Regions from separate parts of the Arthrobacter alpinus genome, predicted to be linked through region 4. Evidence: riboswitches for the same ligand, from Rfam matches in the RefSeq annotation. Region 4 holds a riboswitch; each other region holds the start of a gene.
The links. A riboswitch is a leader RNA that binds a small molecule or an ion and turns the genes downstream of it on or off. The one in region 4 is predicted to bind thiamine pyrophosphate.
Positions count from the first base shown of each region.

Region 1: another riboswitch for thiamine pyrophosphate. It lies ahead of AOC05_RS08000 (bifunctional hydroxymethylpyrimidine kinase/phosphomethylpyrimidine kinase); the one in region 4 lies ahead of AOC05_RS12180 (3-oxoacyl-ACP reductase).
Region 2: another riboswitch for thiamine pyrophosphate. It lies ahead of AOC05_RS14540 (ECF transporter S component); the one in region 4 lies ahead of AOC05_RS12180 (3-oxoacyl-ACP reductase).
Region 3: another riboswitch for thiamine pyrophosphate. It lies ahead of thiO (glycine oxidase ThiO); the one in region 4 lies ahead of AOC05_RS12180 (3-oxoacyl-ACP reductase).

Region 1 is NZ_CP012677.1:1,798,791-1,800,980, forward strand. It holds gene AOC05_RS08000 (bifunctional hydroxymethylpyrimidine kinase/phosphomethylpyrimidine kinase) at 1-958, opposite strand, end outside; TPP riboswitch at 949-1,047, opposite strand; gene AOC05_RS08005 (Rne/Rng family ribonuclease) at 1,158-2,190, opposite strand, start outside.
Region 2 is NZ_CP012677.1:3,204,700-3,206,889, forward strand. It holds gene AOC05_RS14535 (ABC transporter ATP-binding protein) at 1-534, opposite strand, end outside; gene AOC05_RS14540 (ECF transporter S component) at 538-1,164, opposite strand; TPP riboswitch at 1,214-1,332, opposite strand; gene AOC05_RS14545 (DUF4235 domain-containing protein) at 1,478-1,738, shown strand; gene mnhG (monovalent cation/H(+) antiporter subunit G) at 1,748-2,119, opposite strand; gene AOC05_RS14555 (monovalent cation/H+ antiporter complex subunit F) at 2,116-2,190, opposite strand, start outside.
Region 3 is NZ_CP012677.1:2,587,579-2,589,768, forward strand. It holds gene thiO (glycine oxidase ThiO) at 1-1,086, opposite strand, end outside; TPP riboswitch at 1,081-1,204, opposite strand; gene thiE (thiamine phosphate synthase) at 1,219-1,923, shown strand; gene AOC05_RS11645 (DinB family protein) at 1,947-2,190, opposite strand, start outside.
Region 4 is NZ_CP012677.1:2,700,848-2,703,037, reverse strand. It holds gene AOC05_RS12185 (ATP-binding protein) at 1-929, shown strand, start outside; TPP riboswitch at 979-1,072, shown strand; gene AOC05_RS12180 (3-oxoacyl-ACP reductase) at 1,139-1,903, shown strand; gene AOC05_RS19475 (hypothetical protein) at 2,040-2,190, shown strand, end outside.

The sequences.
Region 1 (2,190 bases), 900 kb from region 4:
GCGGCAGCGTCCCCGCGAGTAGTTCCTTGATGAAATCGAGTTCAAAGATGGCCGCCCGCTGCCCGGAAATCTCGGCCCACAGGCTGGCACTGAACTCGCCACCCTGAGGCGCCGCGGTCGCCCACAGCGCATGAAAGTGATTCAGTGGGCCCCTGCCCTGCCCAACATTTAGTTCGCCGGAGGCCTGTAACGCTTGCGTCAGCCAGGCCTTGGCCTTCCCCACGCTTGCGGACCATTCCCCGGTTTGCGCCTGCAACGTGGCCACGGCAGCCGAGAGCGTGCACCCTGTGCCATGTGTGTTGGCAGTGTCCACCCGTGCCGCGGTGAATTCAACCAGCGAACCGTCCGGGGCAATGAGCGCGTCCGGGCAAACATCCGAGGCAAGGTGCCCACCCTTGACCAACACCTGGACGTTCCTGGCCGCGGCCAATATTTTGCCTTGATGGAGGGCTTCCTCCCACGTGCGGGCTTCCGGCTCGCTCACCAACACTGCCAGCTCGGGCAGGTTGGGTGTGACCAGGTGTGTGTGGGCCAACAGCTCGAGGAGAGCCTCCCTAGCCTCTCCTGAAATCAGCGAATCCCCGCTGCTTGCCACCATGACCGGGTCAAGGACCACCACGGCAGGCCGGGTTTCCTCCAGCCAGTCCCCTACAGCCCTGATCACCTCCGCATTGGCCAGCATGCCGATCTTGACGCTGTCAATGGCGATGTCCTCGCTGAGTGCTTCCAACTGCTGCATGAGGAAGTCCACGGGTGGGATGTGAACGCTGCGCACACCCTGCGTGTTTTGCGCCGTCAACGCCGTGATTACGGTCATTGCGTACCCGCCATGGGCACTGATGGCCTTGATGTCCGCCTGGATGCCGGCGCCTCCGGAAGGGTCGGAGCCGGCAATGCTCAGCACTCGCGGATGGTCGGGACGGCCCTGGAAAGGTGTGGTTAAAGTGTCGTACGTCAAAAGGACATCCCTTCGCCGGTATTAACCGGGCAGGTTCAACGGGTCTTTTCTCAGCCGGACCGATTGTCTAGGCACCCCGTGTCGATCTCCACCCTAGCCTTCCGCCGCCCACTTAAAAAACCAGGTACCAGAAGCTGCCTTCCGTCAACTGAACCACGTTGCTGGAAAGGCGTTTCTGGTACCTGGTGCCGACGTTCGGCTAGAGTTCGGAGGCTGGAACCCCGACACCGAGCATGATGATGGGCGCCGCGTCCTTCTTGCTCGCCACGGCCGGCGTTGGTACGACGGCGGCGGCGCTGCTGTGCTGGGCCGGGCCATGCCCTGCTGTGGCACCGTCAGAGGTTTCCACTTTCATGTCTGCTCCGCCCTGGGCGCTTCTGGCGCTTCGGTTCCGGCGTCCACGCCGTGAGCGCTGGCGGTTATCCGCGTGGGCCTGATCAGGGGCTCCCCCATGGCTTTCCGACAGCTGGTCAAGGGCAACGGCGAGTTCGGCCAGCTGCTCGGCATGGTCTGTGTCGGTGGCGGTGTCGTGGTGGTGTCCGCGCGGCAGTTCAATGGCTTCCCCGGCAAGTGTCAACGTGGCGGTGTCAACGACGCTGGCTGTCAGGGGCTGCGCCGGGGCAGGCTCGGCGTCGTGGTGCGCCGCGGCCGCTGCTGCTGCAATGTTTGCTAGGGCCGCACGGGCCTCGGTTGCCTTGTGTGCCTTCTGCGCTTCAGCAGCCTCGTCAACGACAGGTACGTGAGGCACATGGGTCTGCTCCGCTTCGGTCGCCATGTCCTGCTCGCCGTCGTGGCCCGGCTGTGAACGGTTGCGGTTGCGCTTGCGTTCGCTTCGGGTGGAGCGGTTGGCCATGCGTTCGCCGTCACGGCCCTCACTTTTGACCACATGCGCCTGCTGCGCCACGTGCGCCTGGTGCGACTCAGCGGCAACAGTGTGGACGCGGCGGTGCTCAACAGGGATCTCATGGGTGACCATGCCGCGTCCGGCACAGGCCTCACACTGCTCACCAAAGACTTCCAGCAGGCCGGTGCCCATGCGCTTGCGCGTCATCTGGACCAGGCCAAGGCTGGTCACCTCGGCCACCTGGTGCTTGGTCCGGTCGCGGCCCAGGCACTCCACCATGCGGCGCAGCACCAGGTCGCGGTTGGATTCCAGGACCATGTCGATGAAGTCGATGACGATGATGCCGCCAATGTCGCGCAGGCGCAGCTGGCGGACCACTTCCTCGGCA
Region 2 (2,190 bases), 500 kb from region 4:
CTCATCCAACAGCAGCAGGCCCGGGCGCATGGCCAGCATACCCGCCAGGCCCAAGCGTTGCTTTTGTCCGCCCGAAAGCGCCGATGTGGGGTGATCCAGCGGCAGCGCCAAGCCCACTGCCTCCAGCGCGGCAGGGACCCGGCGCCAGATTTCCTCCCGAGGCACGGACAGGTTCTCCGCACCGAAGGCCACGTCGTCGCCTACGCGGGACAGCACCACCTGCGCATCCGGATCCTGTTGCATGAGCCCGGTCCGACCGCGGGCCTGCGCCACCGGCGCCCCATCAATGAGCAGGGTGCCAAACTCGTCGGCGTCCTCATCGACGCCCAAGACGCCGGCAAGGGCGTGCAGAAGCGTGGACTTTCCGGCTCCGGAGGGACCCAGCAACAGCACTCGTTCCCCGGGTGCTATCTCCAGGTCAAGGTCATGGATTGCCTTGGCGGCGCGCCCCGAATGCTGCCACCCCCACCCCTTGGCGCTGATCCGCGCCGGGGCAACGCCGCGCCCTTGCGCACCGGATCCTTGCGCAGTCACGGCCTACACCACCGATTCGGCGGCGGCCCCGCGCGAGGGTAGATTGGCCAGCGCACCGGTGCGTGCCAGTCCGCGCACGGCCAGCCAGGACAAAAGGCCGGCGATGACGGCACCTGAGACGGCGGCCAGCACCACATACAAGGCCTTCCACTCGAACGCCCAGGCCACGTTGGAGATCAGGCTGTCGTTGAGCCCGAGCGCCACCCCTGATAGCGCGCCCGCAAGCAGGGCCACCGGCAGCGTGAATTTGCGGTACCGGAACAGGGCAAAGATGGCTTCCGCGCCCAGGCCCTGAACCAGTCCCGACAGCAGGACGGTGAAGCCAAAGTGGGTGCCCAGCAGGCCCTCCACGGTGGCCGCCACCAGCTCGCAGTACAGTGCGGCACCCGGTTTGCGGATCACTAAGGCACCCAGCACGCCGGCTATGAGCCAGCCGCCGCCGTAGAGTGCCACAAGGGGCGGAAACGCGACGGTCAAGGCGCTGATCAGGCCGTAGCCGGCGGACCACAGCCAAAAGATGACACCCACGGCCACGGCCAAAACCGATGCCACCACAATGTCCACCACGCGCCACGTACTCTTGGCAGCTGCCTTGGGGTTTGCGGGATTGCCCGCTGCTGACTTGCTCATAAAGATTCCTCCTTTTCAGGAGGGGCAGCTGCTACGGTATTTCCGCGCAACCGAAGAGAACTCGACTCCCTTCGCCGGTACTAACCGGAGCAGGTTCGAGGGTCTGCGGCGAACCGCACTCTCAGCGCCAGTACCCATTAGCGGGTAGACGCTCCCCTGTCGTGTTGAATTGCTCATATCAGCTTACGCGCATGGCGGCGCGGGCGCCCCTTTACGACGCCGTTATGACGGCGAGCCGCGGGCGCACACTAAACTAGCTTCAACAACGCAGTGCGGGGCGGATTAGTCCCACCCACGGTTCAAGGAGACATATATGAATATCGTATTCAAACTGCTGAGCACCGGCATCAGCCTGGGCGCAGGATTTGCGGCCAGCAAGATCGTAGATACCGTTTGGGAGAAAAGCACCGGGAACAAGCCGCCCAAGGACGGCGGTGACCTGGAGAACAGCCTCCGCTCGGCCCTGACGTTTGCACTGGTGTCCTCTGCTGTGGCGGCCATCATCCAGGTCATTGCCGGGCGCACCACACAAAAGGCCATCGCCCGCTTCAACAGCCACCCCGAAGAGGTCTAGTCCGGTTCCCTAATTGCCGGGTTGGGTGTCCTCGCGAACGGCCTCAACCACCTCGTTGAGCTCGTCGGCGCTGAGCAGTTCGGGGCGCCGGTGCTTGGTCCGGTACCCGGCACGGCCCACCATATGGGCCGACACAGGAACCGTGAGCAGCTGAAACAGCCACGCCACCAGCAAGATCGGAACCAGCGACCACGCCCGGATCTGCAGGCCCACGGCCGCCAGCATCAAGAACAAACCCAGCACCTGCGGCTTGGTGGCGGCGTGCATCCGGCTCATCAGGTCAGGGAACCGCATCAGGCCAATGGCCGCGGCCAGGCTCATCAGGGCCCCGCCCAGCAGGCAAATCGCCGTCAGCACATTGATCAGGCCATCAACGCTCATGCGTCCTCCTTCTTATGGGCCACAAACCTGGCCACGGTGACCGAGCCGATGAAGCCGATCACGCTAAGAAC
Region 3 (2,190 bases), 110 kb from region 4:
TCCGGTGGCGATGACGAGCCCGGGGATGTCCCGGCCGTCGGCGCCAGCCACCCGGCCCAGCAGCGGTGCGTTGTCGGGGGTACCCGGGCGGGCGCGGGCGGTGGTTTCCAGCAGTTCCAGTTCGGCGACTGCGGGCACCAGCACCTGGGCGTCGCGTAGCAGCTGGTGCACTCCCCCGGCACTGACACCGGCGGCGCCGTCCTCCCGGTTGCTGGCGCCAATGACCACGGTCCCGTCTGGTCGCGGGACAATGTAAACCGGCAGCCCCCGGACAAGTCCGCGCAGCGTGGCGGTGGTCAGCGGGCGCAGGTGCTCCGGGACGCGCAGCCTCAGGATGTCGCCGTAGACGGGGCGCAGCGGCAACACCAGCCCCGCCGGCAGCCCTCCCAGTGCAGGCGCCCCCAAACCGTTGGCGACGATGACTTCCCGCGCGTGGACTTGTGTTCCGTCCGCCAGTACGACGCCGGTCACCCGCGAGTGCGTGTTGCCCGCGTTTTCGTGGAGCAGGCCCACGGCTGCCTGGCCAATGGCGGCACCTGCGCTGTCACCGCGTGAACGGGCCACGGCAGCGAGCCGGGCGCGGATGGCTGCCGCCACGGCGCGCGGATCGACCTGGTGGTCCTGGGCAACACGGTACGCGCAAGAAAGGTGCGGGCCCAGCATCGGCTCCTGCGCGCGGGCTTCCTTGATGCTCAGCTGCTCCACGGCGAGCCCGTGCTTGTGCTGGACGTCGCGGAGGTCCGCCAAGGCGTCGCGGTCCGCAGCGTCCGCGCCCAGGACGAGGGTCGGCGTCGTACTGAATCCTGTCTCCGGCAGGCCCTGTGCTAGGAGCGGGGCGATGAAATCGTCCCAGCGCGCATTGGAGGCCAGTGTCAGCTCCAGGAGGTCCTCTTCCTGGTAGTGCAATTCGCTGACCGGGGCCAGCATCCCGGCGGCTGCGAAGGTGGCACCACTGGCCGGCGCCGGGTCGATGACGGTGACGTTGCGACCGGCCTGCTGGACTTCCCAGGCGATGCCCAGGCCGACGATGCCGCCGCCGATGACGGCCACGTCGGTGGCAATAATTTCCGGCACTGTGTGTGCCATTTGTGTCTCCTTCCCTACGCCGGTACGAGCCGGATCAGGTTCCACGCCCACTGGGCGTATTTCGGTCGGCGCATCAGGCGCCCTCTCAGCCAGCATGCCTGGCTCCCGCGGTACTGAACTAGTCTATGAGATATGAGCCGTTCCTTCCTCACCCATGACGCCACGCCCACCTTTTCTGCCCTGCCCGCCGCGTCGCCTGTGGCGTCCGCCGTGGCCGATGCCCGCCTATACCTGTGCACTGATGCCCGCGCGGGACGGGGCGACTTTGCCGATTTCCTCCGGGCCGCCTACGCCGGCGGCGTGGACATCATCCAGCTGCGGGACAAGTCGCTGGAGGCGGCACAGGAGCTTGAGCTGTTGGCCGTGTTGCGCTCCGTGGCGTCCGAATGTGGCAAACTCTGGGCCGTCAACGACAGGGCGGACCTTGCCGTTTTGTCAGGTGCCCCGGTGTTTCATGTGGGCCAGCAGGACCTGCCGCTGCCTGCCGCGCGGTCACTTGTAGGGCCCTCGGTGTCGCTGGGGCTTTCCTGCCACGACCCCGCCCAGGCGGCCGCGGCTGCTGCCGATCCGGACGCCGATTACTTCTGTGTAGGGCCGCTGTGGGCCACCCCTACCAAGCCGGGCCGGGCCGCCGTGGGGCTGTCCCTGGTGGAACACGCCGCCTCCTTGGACACGGCCAAGCCGTGGTTTGCCATTGGCGGGGTGGACCTTTCCAACGTTGATGCGGTGGTTGCCGCGGGCGCCTCGCGCATTGTGGTGGTGCGGGCCATCACCGAGGCTGCGGATCCGACGGCGGCTGCCGCGGCATTGCGCTCACGCCTGCCTGCGCTGGGGTAGTTTCCAGCACTGCCCGTTCGATCTCAGGAACCCGTGCGGGTCGCCGCCTCAAGTTCGGCACGGTACGCGGCCCACTCTTGTTGTGTGCGGCGGGAGACATTGGGGTCCAGCGGGCCGTTGCCGACGGCACCGTCGATCAATTCGCCAATGATGTCCGCGTGGCCTGCGTGACCGGCCGTTTCCACGCACATGTGCACCAGAATCTGGTGCACGGTCACCTGACGCCGTTCGGCCGGCCACCACGGCACCTGGCCGACGGCGTCGAGG
Region 4 (2,190 bases):
GCTTCGTGGTGAAAAAGAACCTGCGCTATTTTGAACGCCGCATCCCCGTCCAGCGCGCCGAGCTGGGCGCCTTGGACGAACTGGGCGGACGGTTGCTTCCGCGCGACCTCTGGGACCGGGTGGCAGGTATGACCGCCGAGAAGGAATTGCTGGAACGGCGTCTGGTGCTGCCCCTGGCAGAGCCGGACCTGGCCGACGAATTCGGTGTGGTGCCCCCACGCGCTGTCGTGCTGTTTGGCCCGCCCGGCACCGGCAAGACCACCTTTGCCAAAGCCATGGCGTCCCGCCTGGAATGGCCGTTCGTGGAAGTCTTCCCCTCCCGGTTGGCGGGGGAGCCCGGCGGCCTGGCCGGGGCCCTGCGCCAAACCTTTCTGGACATCGCCGAACTCGAACATGCCGTGGTGTTCATTGACGAGGTTGAGGAGATCGCCTCGCAGCGTTCGGGGGAGCCGCCCTCGCCCATGCAGGGAGTAACTAACGAGCTTCTGAAGATCATTCCGGCATTCCGGGACCAGCCCGGCCGACTGTTGGTATGCGCCACGAACTTCATCCGCTCCCTGGATTCGGCCTTCCTGCGCCACGGCCGTTTTGACTACGTCATTCCCATCGGCCTGCCGGACGACGACGCCCGCACCGCCATGTGGCGCCGGTTTATTCCGGAGACGGTGGTGGAGGAGGTGGATGTGGCCGGGTTGGTCGCGGCCAGCTCCGGGTTCTCCCCGGCGGATATCGAATTTGCCGCCCGCAGCGCCTCGCAGCGGGCCCTGGAAAAGGCCGTGTACGACGACGTCAGCCACGCTCCCGCCGCCGGCCCCCGCGGCCCGGTGACAGCGGACTACCTGGAGACCATTGCCGACACCCGAGCCACCGTCAGCGATGCCGTGGCAGCGGACTTCTTGGAGGATATCGACGCCCTCGCGCGGACGTAACAAACGGGCACTGGGTGCTTCTGGATAAATGGGGTCGGCTAGACTCGCTGGCAGTGACACGGGGTGCCCTTGGCGGGCTGAGAAAGACACCCGTTGAACCTGATCTAGTTAGCACTAGCGAAGGGATGTCCTGCCGGTTTCTTGCGCGCCACCCATGTTAATGGCGCTTTGCCGTGCCCATCTTTTCGCCTAATCCAAGGTGGAGAACCATGCAGTTTCCAGAACAAGTAGTCCTCGTCACCGGTGCCGGCCGCGGACTGGGCGCCCACATCGCCCAGGCGTTCCTGGGCACCGGAGCCCGCGTGGTGGTCAACTACCGCAGCAGTGCAGACGCCGCCGAGGCGCTGGCCGCCAATGCCGGCCCCGGGCGGGCCCTGGCCGTACAGGCCGACGTCACCAACCCGGAGGACGTCGCAGCCCTGTTCGCGGCCGCGGAACGGCACTTTGGTGCTGCCATCACCACTGTGGTGAACAACGCCTTGGCCGACTTTTCCTTCAACGGTGACGCCCGCTCCACCGCCGGCACCATCGCCTGGGCCGACTTTGACGCCCAGTTCTCCGGAAGCGTGCGCGGTGCGCTGAACACCACTCAGGCGGCCCTGCCAGGCATGAAGGCCCACGGCTTTGGCCGAATCGTGAACATTGGCACCAACCTGTTCCAAAACCCCGTAGTGCCGTACCACGACTACACGGCGGCAAAGGCGGCACTGCTGTCCCTGACCCGCACACTCGCCGTGGACCTGGGGCCTGCGAACATCAGCGTGAACATGGTCTCCGGCGGCCTGCTGCGCACCACCGACGCCAGCGCAGCCACGCCCGAGGAGGTCTTTGACTACATCGCCGCGGCAACGCCGCTTCGCCGGGTCACCACGCCGGCCGAACTCGCCGACACCGTGCTGTTCTTCGCCTCGCCGTGGGCCCGGTCGGTGACGGGGCAGAACATCATGGTCGACGGCGGGCTGGTGATGAACTGATACCGGACTTCGCTTTGCGGCAACTACACCTGAACGTGCTCCTGCACGGCTGAGGCCACCACTGCGCCGCCTGGCGGATGCCTGGCTCCCCGATCGCGGAGCTTGGCGACATCGGCTACTACGAGCAGCTGGGACCTTGAGGGACCCGTGCCAGCCCTGGCGCCGGCGTCGGACTTCACAGGGCAGTTATTTCACGACCCTGCGCATCATCGAGACCGAGCAGCCCACGCTGTGCCAGCTTCTGGGCAGGCTCGCTGCCGGCGTCGAGCAGCCCACGGTGGTGGCCA